One region of the Rhizobium sp. 0TCS1.26 genome, then DNA from elsewhere that is predicted to be linked to it. Evidence: predicted binding sites of a transcription regulator. Region 1 holds the regulator's gene; the other holds the start of a gene.
What was found. Region 1 encodes PhoB, which activates phosphate uptake and scavenging genes when phosphate is short. Its sites were predicted from a motif close to TGTCATNNANCTGTCAT; they were not measured.
Positions count from the first base shown of each region.

Region 2: a site for PhoB is predicted at 2,643-2,659, ahead of AAIH46_RS01720 (UDP-2,3-diacylglucosamine diphosphatase). Genes of this name have one in related genera too.

Region 1 is NZ_JBCIYV010000002.1:942,281-948,267, reverse strand. It holds gene pstC (phosphate ABC transporter permease subunit PstC) at 1-158, shown strand, start outside; gene pstA (phosphate ABC transporter permease PstA) at 155-1,471, shown strand; gene pstB (phosphate ABC transporter ATP-binding protein PstB) at 1,485-2,300, shown strand; gene phoU (phosphate signaling complex protein PhoU) at 2,349-3,059, shown strand; gene phoB (phosphate regulon transcriptional regulator PhoB) at 3,088-3,771, shown strand; gene AAIH46_RS11765 (GcrA family cell cycle regulator) at 3,922-4,461, opposite strand; gene AAIH46_RS11760 (aspartate aminotransferase family protein) at 4,878-5,987, shown strand, end outside.
Region 2 is NZ_JBCIYV010000001.1:347,843-353,829, reverse strand. It holds gene AAIH46_RS01730 (hypothetical protein) at 1-172, opposite strand, end outside; gene AAIH46_RS01725 (NADP-dependent malic enzyme) at 287-2,617, opposite strand; gene AAIH46_RS01720 (UDP-2,3-diacylglucosamine diphosphatase) at 2,805-3,656, shown strand; gene AAIH46_RS01715 (MFS transporter) at 3,780-4,961, shown strand; gene dgcA (N-acetyl-D-Glu racemase DgcA) at 4,931-5,914, opposite strand.

The DNA.
Region 1 (5,987 bases):
CGGTCAAGATCGTCAGCCAGTTGACGGGCGACCTTGAATTCACCTCGCCGCAGACGCTGGTCGCCTTCGCACTCGGCATCACGCTGTTTGCCATCACGCTTTGCCTCAACATCTACGCGCTCTTCATCGTGCGCAAATACCGGGAGCAGTACGAATGACCGACGTGGTTTCCACCCCCGCCGGCGTCTTAGCCAAGCCTGCTCGCCGCGATATTGGCATCAAGCGCCGCTACGCCGCCGAACGCCGCTTCCGCGCCTATGGCATCGCCGCACTGTCTTTCGGCATCCTGTTCCTGATGCTGCTTCTGTGGTCGGTCGTCTCCAAGGGCTACACCGCCTTCCAGCAGACGATGATCACCGTGCCGGTCGAGTTCTCCGAGCAGATCATCGACAAGGACAACCAGCGCGCCACCGATCCGCAGAAGCTGATGACGGCGAACTATCCGATCGTCGCGCGCAACGCCGTGGCCAAGGCGCTTGGCGTCAGCGAGGGCGACACCGCCCAGCTTCGCGCCGTCAACCAGATGATCTCGAACAGCGTGCGTAACCAGCTGCGCGACATGGTCGTCGCCAATCCGCAGATCATCGGCACGACCCAGACCGTCTCGCTGCTCGCCGCCGGTGACATCGACTCGGCCTTCAAGGGCCAGATCAACCTGGAAGTGACCGAGCAGAACCGCAAGATCTCCGACCAGCAGGTCGGCTGGATGAACAAGCTCGCCGAAGCGGGTGCACTGGCAAAGCACTTCAACTCCGGCATCTTCTTCAACGGCGCGTCGAGCCGCCCGGAGGCGGCCGGCGTCGGCGTTGCGCTGATCGGCTCGTTCTACATGATGCTGATCGTCCTGGTGCTGGCGCTGCCGATCGGTGTTGCGGCCTCCATCTACCTGGAGGAGTTCGCGCCGAAGAACCGTCTGACGGACCTGATCGAAGTCAACATCAACAATCTGGCGGCCGTGCCGTCGATCGTCTACGGCCTGCTCGGTCTTGCCGTCTTCATCAACTTCATGGGCCTGCCGCGCTCGGCCTCGCTGGTCGGCGGCCTGGTGCTGACGCTGATGACGCTGCCGACGATCATCATCGCCACCCGCGCCGCATTGAAGGCCGTCCCGCCGTCGATCCGTGCTGCGGCGCTCGGCCTCGGCGCGTCGAAGATGCAGACGATCTTCCACCACGTGCTGCCGCTCGCCATGCCGGGCATCCTCACCGGCACGATCATTGGCCTGGCACACGCGCTCGGTGAAACCGCGCCGCTGCTGCTCATCGGCATGGTGGCCTTCGTTGCCAACTATCCGACCACGCCGATGGATCCGTCGACGGCGCTGCCGGTGCAGATCTACATGTGGGCCAACGAGGCGGAACGCGCTTTCGTGGAACGCACGTCCGGAGCAATCATCATCCTGCTCCTGTTCCTGATCGTAATGAATGTCGGCGCAATCCTGTTGCGTCGTCGCTTCGAACGGCGTTGGTAGAAGGAGACGGACAATGAACATGATGTCTGAAGCTGCAGTTGAGAAGGCGCTGGATCAGAAAATGAATGACGTTTCCTACAAGATGGTGGGCAAGGACGTATCGGTTTACTACGGCGAGAAGCGCGCGCTGTTCGATGTGAACCTGAACGTCCGCGAAAACACCGTGACCGCGCTGATCGGACCGTCGGGTTGCGGCAAGTCGACCTTTCTGCGATGCCTCAACCGCATGAACGACACCATTGAGCAGTGCCGCGTCACCGGCCGCATCGTGCTCGATGGCGAGGACGTCTACGACCCTTCGATCGACGTCGTCGAACTGCGTGCCCGCGTCGGCATGGTGTTCCAGAAGCCGAACCCGTTCCCCAAGTCGATCTACGAGAACGTCTCCTACGGTCCGCGCATCCATGGCCTCGCCAGGAACCGCGCCGACATGGACCAGATCGTCGAGGCAAGCCTGCAGCGCGCCGGCCTGTGGAATGAGGTGAAGGATCGCCTGCTGGAATCCGGCACCGGCCTGTCCGGCGGCCAGCAGCAGCGTCTGTGCATCGCCCGCGCCATCGCCGTTTCGCCGGAAGTCATCCTGATGGATGAGCCGTGCTCGGCGCTTGATCCGATCGCGACGGCCAAGGTCGAGGAGCTCATTCACGAGCTGCGCGCCAACTACACGATCGTCATCGTCACCCACTCGATGCAGCAGGCAGCCCGCGTTTCGCAGCGCACCGCCATGTTCCACCTCGGCCAGCTCGTCGAGGAAGACGATACCGACAAGATGTTCACCAATCCGGATGACCAGCGCACGCAGGACTACATCATGGGCCGTTTCGGCTGATCAGACAGCGCCGCCTGCCACTGGTTCCATTCGTCCGAGGAGAGACACATGCCATCCCATATCATGTCGGCTTATGATGAAGAGCTGAAGTACCTCAATCGCCGCATCTCCGAGATGGGCGGCCTAGCCGAGCAGATGTGCTCGGACGCCGTGCGGGCGCTCGTCAATTCCGACAGCGCTCTCGCGCAGAAGGTCATCTCCGACGACGTTATTCTCGATCATGCGGAGCGTGAGATCCAGGAGAAGGTGATCGTCACCATCGCCAAGCGCCAGCCGATGGCGGCGGACCTGCGCGAGATCATCGGCACGCTGCGCATCGCCGCCGATCTCGAACGGGTCGGCGATCTCGGCAAGAACACCGCCAAGCGGGTGATCGCAGTGCAGGGCACCGGCGTGCCGCGCAAGCTGGCCCGCGGCCTGGAGCATCTGTCCGACCTGGCGCTGGTGCAGCTGAAGGAAGTGCTGGACGTCTATTCGCACCGGTCTGCCCAGAAGGCCGAGGCGATACGCCAGCGCGATGAAGAGATCGACGCGATGTACACCTCGCTGTTCCGCGAGCTCCTCACCTACATGATGGAGGATCCGCGCAACATCACCACCTGCACGCATTTGTTGTTCTGCGCCAAGAACATCGAGCGCATCGGTGACCACGCGACAAACATTGCCGAGACCATCTACTACATGGCGACCGGCGCCCAGCCTGTCGGCGAGCGGGCCAAGGACGACAGCTCCAACATGCTCGGCGCTGTGGCCGAATAGCTGCGCGGACCTGTAGGAGTTCCTGATTATGCTGCCGAAGATTTCTGTCGTCGAGGACGAGGAGGCGCTTAGCGTTCTCCTTCGCTACAACCTGGAAGCTGAAGGTTACGAGGTGGAGACGATCCTGCGCGGCGACGAGGCGGAGATCCGTCTTCAGGAGCGCGTGCCGGATCTGCTTATCCTCGACTGGATGCTGCCGGGGGTGTCCGGCATCGAGCTCTGCCGACGGCTGCGTATGCGTCCGGAGACCGAGCGTCTGCCGATTCTCATGCTCACCGCCCGCGGCGAGGAAAGCGAACGTGTCCGCGGTTTGGCGACCGGTGCCGACGATTACGTCGTGAAGCCGTTCTCGACGCCGGAACTGATGGCCCGCGTCAAGGCGATGCTGCGCCGCGCGCGTCCTGAAGTCCTGTCCAGCGTGCTTCGCTGCGGCGATATCGAGCTCGACCGCGATACGCACCGCGTGCACCGCAAGGCCCGCGAAGTGCGTCTGGGGCCGACGGAGTTCAGGCTGCTGGAATTCCTGATGGCGTCGCCCGGCCGCGTTTTCTCGCGCTCTCAGCTTCTCGACGGCGTCTGGGGGCACGACATCTATGTCGATGAGCGCACCGTCGACGTGCATGTCGGTCGCCTGCGCAAGGCCCTGAACTTTTCCAACATGCAGGACGTAATTCGCACCGTGCGCGGCGCCGGCTATTCCATGGAAGCCTGACGTTTAGAGGCGATCCCCTGTCCTGACGAAGCCCGGCCGAGAGGTCGGGCTTTTTCGTGGGCCGCGGGCGAACGTCCGGTCCGGCCGGATGCAGGTCACAAAAAAACGGGCACAAGGCCCGTTTTCACCAGTGCATCGACTGTGCTCGTATCAGGCCCGTGCGGCCGCGGACTTGCGGCGCTCGGTGACCGGCTGGTAGGCAAGCCGTGCGTGGTACTTGCAGTAAGGCGAGTTATCGCAGGATTCAGCGCCGCAGAAGTGGAAGTCGTCCTTCAGCGGATCGCCGACCGGCCACTTGCAGGTGCGTTCGGTCAGCTCCGTGAGGACGAGGCGGCGCGCCATCGGAACCACGACATTGGTCGTCATCAGCTGGGTGGCGTTGATCGCCTCGATCTCGAAATCTTCCTTCACCGCGGTTGCACCCATCGGACGGCCGATGGTGCGTGCCGGTACAACGTTCGGGCGAGCGGTGTAGGCCGGAGCGCGTGGCGCCGGGGCAGTGCGCTTGGGCGTGCGGGCGGCAGCCGAAGTGCCGCCGGCCTTGATGCGGCCCGGCAGGTTGAGGCGATGCACCTTGCCGATCACCGCGTTGCGGCTGACGCCGCCAAGCTGTGCAGCGATCTGGCTGGCGCTGAGCCCTTCGGCCCATAACCGCTTCAATCTCTCGACGCGTTCGTCTGTCCAATTCATGCTGTCTCTCCGCCTTGAGCACACATCAGCAAGACAGAATCTCTCACCGTTACGACGAAACCAATTTCGTCGCGCATACTACATCTATACTTTTGGTGACTAGTTCCGCCGCATGCAGTCTAGTAATTGATCTTTAACCTAGAGGGCGGTGGACTCGCTGACAAGAGTCGTACGAATCGCTGCGAATCGATTTCCGGGTTTTCCCCAACTTGCTGCCAGACAGAGTCTTTTTTGCCACAGCGGCCGAAACCGGCGCCGTAACCGCCATGGCCCGGCAATGCGCCGGAATTGGAGCGATTTGTTGACAGCCGTCGGCGAAATGCGGATAGTGCAGCCGCCGCCCGCTGGGGCGGCATTTTTGATTTCGGCGGACGTTGCCGCCGCACAGATGATGATGCCCAAGGAGTGCTGTCGCCATGGCTGAAGCCGCGCTTTTCGACACGTTTGCACGGGCCCCTCTGCGCTTCGAGCGTGGTGAAGGGGTGTGGCTGGTGACGGAGACGGGCGAGCGCTATCTCGATTTCGGCGCAGGCGTCGCGGTCACCTCCTGCGGCCACGCCAATCCGCATCTTGTCGAGGCGCTGAAGGCGCAGGCCGACAAGGTCTGGCACCTTTCCAATCTCTACGAGATCCCCGAGCAGGAGCGGCTGGCACAGCGGCTGGTCGAGGCGACCTTCGCCGACAAGGTGTTCTTCACCAATTCCGGCGCGGAAGCCCTGGAATGCGCCATCAAGACCGCCCGTCGCTACCACTACTCCAAGGGCCATCCCGACAAGTTCCACATCATCACCTTCGAGGGCGCCTTCCACGGTCGGACGATCGCGACGATCGCTGCCGGCGGCCAGGAGAAGTATCTCGAAGGCTTCGGCCCGAAGGCGCCCGGTTTCGATCAGGTGCCGTTCGCCGATATCGAGGCCCTCAAGGCGGCAATCACCGAGAACACCGGCGCACTGCTGATCGAGCCGATCCAGGGCGAGGGCGGTATCCGCACGGCATCCAAGGAATTCCTGCAGCAACTGCGCAATCTCTGCGACGAGCACGGCATGCTGCTGATCTTCGACGAGGTTCAGACGGGCGTCGGCCGGACCGGCAAGTTCTTCGCCCATGAATGGTCCGGCGTTACGCCCGACATCATGGCCGTGGCAAAGGGTATCGGCGGCGGTTTTCCGTTTGGAGCGTGCCTTGCGACCGCTGAAGCTGCGTCCGGCATGAAGCCCGGCGTGCACGGAACCACCTATGGCGGCAATCCGCTGGCGATGGCGGTCGGCAATGCCGTGCTCGACATCGTGCTGGAAGACGCCTTCCTGCAGAATGTCCGCGACGTGGCGCTGGTGTTCCGCCAGGGACTCGCGGGCATTCAGGACCGCTTCCCCGAGGTCATCGAGGAAATCCGCGGTGAAGGCCTGATGCTCGGCATCAAGGCGCGCGTGCCGGCCGCCGAACTGACGGTTGCCATGCGCGAGGAGTATCTGCTGGGCGTGCCGGCTGGCGACAACGTCATCCGCATCCTGCCGCCGCTGGTGGTG
Region 2 (5,987 bases), on a different contig from region 1:
TCTGCCGGTTGAGCGTCGTGGCATAGACATTGGCGCCGCTGGTGCTGCCGATGACCTGGGTGGTGCCGGCGATCTCCTGGCCAAGTTCCAGACAGCGGGAGGCAGTATCGGCGGCAAACGACGAGGCGGGGATCAGCAGAACGAGAGCGGGGAGGAGAAACGTGCGGGGCATCGGGGTTCCGTCATCTGGCATTGGCGGCCGGACGCCTAGCTCGCCGACCGTCGTGGTCTGCCAGTCTGGGGCGTCCGGGTTGACAATGTCATAAGCCCGCTGCTGTTCCGTCGCTCAGGCGCCGACGACGGAAAAATCTGCGTGCGAGGCTTCGACGACGGCAAGTGCCGCCATGTTGACGACGCCGCGCGAGGTAACCGAGGTCGACAGGATGTGGGCCGGCTGTGCTGCGCCGAGAAGGATCGGCCCGACATGCAGGGCGTCCATCATCGTGCGGGCAATGCCGAGCGAGATGTTGGCGGCATCGAGGTTCGGGAACACCAGCAGATTGGCCTCGCCGGACAGGCTGCTGTCGGGCATGGCCCGCTTGCGCAGGTGTTCCGAGAGCGCCGAGCCGGCCTGCATCTCGCCGTCGACTTCGAGTTCAGGCGCCCGCTGGCGCACCAGTTCGAGGGCCGCCCGCATCTTGGTGGCGCTTTCCGAATTGCGCGAGCCGAAGTTCGAATGGCAGATCAGCGCCGCCTTCGGTGTGATGCCGAAGCGTCGGATTTCCTGCGCCGCCAGCACCGTGATCTCGGCGATCTCGGCATGCGTCGGATTGTAGTTGACGAAGGTGTCGGTGAAGAAGACCGGACCCTTCTGGGTGATCAGCAGGCTGAGGCTGGAAAACGCGCAGACGCCGGAGCGCATGCCGATGATCTGGCGGACATCCTTCAGGTGACGATCGAAGCGGCCTTCGACGCCGCAGATCAGCGCGTCGGCATCGCCGCGCTTGACGGCGAGGGCGCCGATCACCGTGGAATTGGTGCGCACGATGGTGCGGGCGGCTTCCGGGTTGATGCCGGCGCGGCCGACCAGCGCCGAGTATTCATCGACGTAGTCGCGGTAGCGCGGATCGTCTTCCGGGTTGATGACGGCAAAATCGGTGTTCGGCCGGATGCGGATGCCGAACCGCTTGAGGCGGGCCTCGATGACCGACGGACGGCCGATGAGGATCGGGACGCCGGTCTTTTCCTCGAGCAGAACCTGGGCGGCGCGCAGCACGCGCTCGTCCTCGCCCTCGGCGAAGATGACGCGCTTCTTCTCGGCGATCTTGGCGCTGGTGAAGATCGGCTTCATGACGAAGCCGGAGCGCCAGACGAAGCGGCTCAGCTGGTCGAGGTACTGATCGAAGTCGGCAATCGGACGGGTGGCGACGCCGGTCTCGGCGGCGGCCCGGGCAACGGCCGGCGCGATGCGCAGGATGAGGCGCGGATCGAAGGGCGAGGGGATCAGGTAGTTGGGTCCGAAGATCGGCGTCTCGTCCGAATAGGCGCGGGCGGCGACGTCGGAGACCTCTTCGCGGGCAAGGCCTGCGATCGCCTTGACGGCGGCCATCTTCATCTCTTCGTTGATGGTCGTTGCGCCGCAATCGAGCGCACCGCGGAAGATGTAGGGGAAGCAGAGGACGTTGTTGACCTGGTTGGGGAAATCGGACCGGCCGGTGCAGATCATCGCATCCGGGCGGGCGGCGCGGGCAAGCTCCGGCATGATTTCCGGCGTCGGGTTGGCAAGCGCCATGATCAGCGGCTTCTCGGCCATCTGCACCAGCAGTTCCTGCTTCAGGACGCCCGCCGCCGACAGGCCGAGGAAGACGTCGGCGCCGCCGATCGATTCGGCCAGCACGCGCTTGTCGCTCTTCTGGGCGTAGATTTCCTTCCACGGATCCATCAGCACGTTGCGGCCCTCATAGACCAGGCCTTCGATGTCGTGGACCCAGATGTTTTCCCGGCGCGCGCCGAGGAGCACCAGAAGGTTGATGCAGGCAAGCGCTGCGGCGCCGGCGCCCGAGGTGACGATCTTGACGTCCTCGATCTTCTTGCCCGCAAGTTCCAGCCCGTTGAGGATGGCGGCGGCGACGATGATCGCGGTGCCGTGCTGGTCGTCGTGGAAGACCGGGATGTTCATGCGCTCGCGCAGCTGGCGCTCGACCTCGAAACATTCCGGCGCCTTGATGTCCTCAAGGTTGATGCCGCCGAAGGTCGGCTCGAGGGCGGCCACCGTCGACACCATGGCATCGACGCTCTCGGCGGCGATCTCGATGTCGAAGACGTCGATGGCAGCGAACTTCTTGAACAGGACGGCCTTGCCCTCCATCACCGGCTTTGAGGCGAGCGGGCCGATATTGCCGAGACCGAGAACGGCCGAACCGTTGGAAACGACGGCCACGAGATTGGCGCGCGCCGTGTATTCGGCCGCCATTTCCGGGTTGTCGCGAATGGCAAGACAGGGGGCTGCGACGCCCGGCGAATAGGCGAGCGCCAGGTCGCGCTGGTTGCCGAGCGGCTTGGTCGCCTGGATCTCCAGCTTGCCGGGTCGCGGATAGCGATGGAAGAACAGCGCCTGTTCCTCAAGGTCCGCGGTTGCGGTCTGCTTGTCCGAAAGAGCCTTAGCTTGCTCGTCCATCGCCGTATCCTTTCTGGTCGTCTTTTGTCACCGGTCTCTTACAGCAAACTTTCGGCCGGAACAGTAGCCAATTTTCGCCTCGCGCGCCCGGCGGTACCGCTGTCCGGCGCCAGACAGTCCTCGTCCGCGGAGCGGTCGATCCGGGCGGCTGTCATCTTCCTGATAAACGAGTCTGATCTTGAACGGCCTGAAGGGACTGCACGACGAAAGGGCGGGAACCGTGGTTCAGACAGTGGAAACCAGACATTTCAGGACTCTCTTCATTTCCGACATCCATCTGGGATCGAAGGCGGCGAAGACGGACTTCCTGCTCGACTTCCTGCGTCATCACGAGGCGCAGACGCTCGTGCTGGTCGGCGACATTGTCGACGGATGGCGACTGAAGCGCAGCTGGTACTGGCCGCAGGGCTGCAACGACGTCATCCAGAAGCTGCTGCGCAAGGCCCGCAAGGGAACCCGCATCATCTACGTTCCCGGCAATCACGACGAGTTCCTGCGGTCGTTCCCCGGCGTGCACTTCGGCGGCATCGAGGTGGCGGAACGGCTGATCCACGAAGCGGCCGACGGCAAGAAGTATCTCGTCCTGCACGGCGACGAATTCGACGTGGTGGTGCGCAACATCCGGCTTCTCGCCTATCTCGGCGACTGGGCCTATGACGCGGCGATCGTCATCAACGGCCTGCTGGCGATCGTCCGGCGGCGGCTCAACATGCCCTACTGGTCGTTCTCCGCCTGGGCCAAGCTGCAGGTGAAGCAGGCGGTCAACTTCATCGGCGAATTCCAGAAGGTGGTCGCCGAGGAAGCCCGCCGCAACCATGTCGACGGGGTGATCTGCGGCCACATCCACCATGCTGTCATGGAAGACATCGACGGCATCCGCTACATCAACACCGGCGACTGGGTGGAAAGCTGCACGGCGATCGCCGAGCACATGGATGGCCGATTCGAGCTGATCTCCTGGCAGCGGGCCGACGAGGGCGCCGAAGTGACGTCGCTGCCGGTCGCCGCCAAGGTCCTGGCGGACGCGCGGGCCGCCTGACGGGTCGAGTTCACCGGCGGGAGCAGAGGCGACAGGCGGGGCGGGTGCCGCAAAGCCTATAGGCAGGTGCGCGGCGCTGGTGTATGCGTCGCTGATCATTCGCCTTCTGATTTCGGAGCCTGCGTGGCCCAATCCAGCCTGCCGGTGCCGTCCCTGTTTGCCACGCGCTGCGCGCTCGCCTACGCGGCGGCGCTCGGCGTCAACGGCGTGCTCCTGCCGTTCTTCCCGGTCTGGCTGAAATCCCTGTCGCTCGATGATTTCCAGATCGGCATCATCCTCACCGTGCCCATCGTGCTGCGCGTACTGTCGGCGCCGATCGCCGGGATGCTGGCCGACCGGCTGCCGGAACGCGCCCGGGTGCTGGTATTTTCCGCCGCGCTGTCGCTCGTCTCGGCCCTGGCGCTGACACTGGCGGACGGCTTCTGGATGGTGCTGCTGGTGTTCAGCCTGCAGGGCGCGGCGTTTGCGCCGTTCACGCCGGTGCTCGAATCGATCACCGTCACCGGCGTGCGCCGCTGGGGCTACCGCTACGGCTCGATCCGCGTCTGGGGTTCGATCGGCTTCGTCGCCATGTCGCTGATCGCCGGGGAGGCGATGGCACGCTCATCCGGCTCGGTGGTTCCGTGGGCGGCCAGCGCCGCCTTCCTGCTGACGCTGATTGCGGCGTTCGGCGTGCCGCGGCTGGGACGGGCGAACGGTTCTTCAGAGCCTGGCCCACGACAGTCTGCCGACAGCGGGTTGGGCGGGCGGCTGACGCTGCTGATGATCGGCTGCACGCTCGTCCAGTCGACGCACGGCATGTATTACGGCTTTTCCGCCATCCACTGGCAGGCGATGGGCTTCGGCGGCACCGAAATCGGCTTCCTGTGGTCGGCGGGCGTGCTGGCGGAAATCCTGTTCTTCTTCCTCTCCGGCCGCATCGCCCGGCGGATTTCGCCGAATGCGCTCATCCTGTTCGGCTCGGCGGCGGCGGTCCTGCGCTGGTGCCTGTTCGTGCTGCCGCTCGACTTCTGGCCGGCACTGCTGCTCCAGTGCAGCCACGCGTTCAGTTTCGCCTTCCTGCATTTCGGCATCCAGCAGAAGATCGTCGAGCAGGTGCATGAGAGCCGCGAATCATCGGTGCAGGGCACCTATTTCTTCTATAGCGGCGCCTTCCTGGCGGCCTCGACCTTCCTGTCCGGCGCGCTCTACCGCGAATTCGGCCAGCCGGCCTATCTGGCAATGGCGGCGGTGGCGGCGATCGGCCTGTGGCTCAACACCCGCGCCGCCCGGCCTCAGCCCCAGAGCATGGGCTCGGGCGGGTAGACGAGCGACCCCTCGAATCGCAGCCCGGGCTCGCGGTCGCGCGCCAGGAGCAGCGGCCCGTCCAGATCGGCATAGGCGCAGCCCTGGGCCAGAAGCACGGCGGGTGCCATCGACAGCGAGGTGGCAAGCATGCAGCCGACCATCACCGAAAAACCGAGCCGGTCTGCCTCCGCCTTCATCCGCAGCGCCTCGGTGAGCCCGCCGGTCTTGTCGAGCTTGATGTTGACGGCGTCGTAGCGGTCGCGCAGGCTTTCGAGATCCTCGGTCGCATGGACGCTCTCGTCGGCGCAGACCCGCACCAGGCGAGGCATGGCTGCAAGCGCTGCGTCACGGCCGGCCGGCAGCGGCTGCTCGACGAGCGCTATCCCCGCCTCGGCGCAGATCGCCAAGTACCGGGCGAGGTTGTCGTCGGTCCAGCCTTCGTTGGCATCGAGGATGATCGTCGCCTCGGGCGCCGCCCGCCGGACCGCGAGGATGCGCTCCTCGTCGTCCTGCGTGCCGACCTTGACCTTCAGCAGCGGCCGCCGGGCATTTTCGGCTGCCTGCTCCGCCATCGCCTCGGGCGTGCCGAGCGAAATCGTGAAGGCGGTGACCAGCGGCTCGCGGATCGGCGATCCGGTCAGTGCCGCGACGGTGGATCCGGCCCGCTTGGCCTCGAGATCCCAGAGCGCGCAGTCGACCGCGTTGCGCGCCGCACCGGCCGGCATCAGCGTCTGCAGGCCGGCGCGATCGAGGCCATCCGCCACGGCCCGGGCCAGCTTCTCGACGTCGGCCGCGACGCCTTCGACGGTCTCGCCGTAGCGGGCATAGGGCACGCATTCGCCACGCCCGACGATGCCATCCTCCTCGATCGTGCAGACGACCACATGCGCCTCGGTCTTCGAACCGCGCGAGATCGTGAAGGTGCCGGCGATCGGGAATGTTTCCGTTGTGGCTTTGAGGTGACGGGGCATCGAATTCCTTTCGCTCCGCATGGCAATTCACCGGCGGGAGTTTATATTGGCGGTCTCATCGGTAGCATCAACC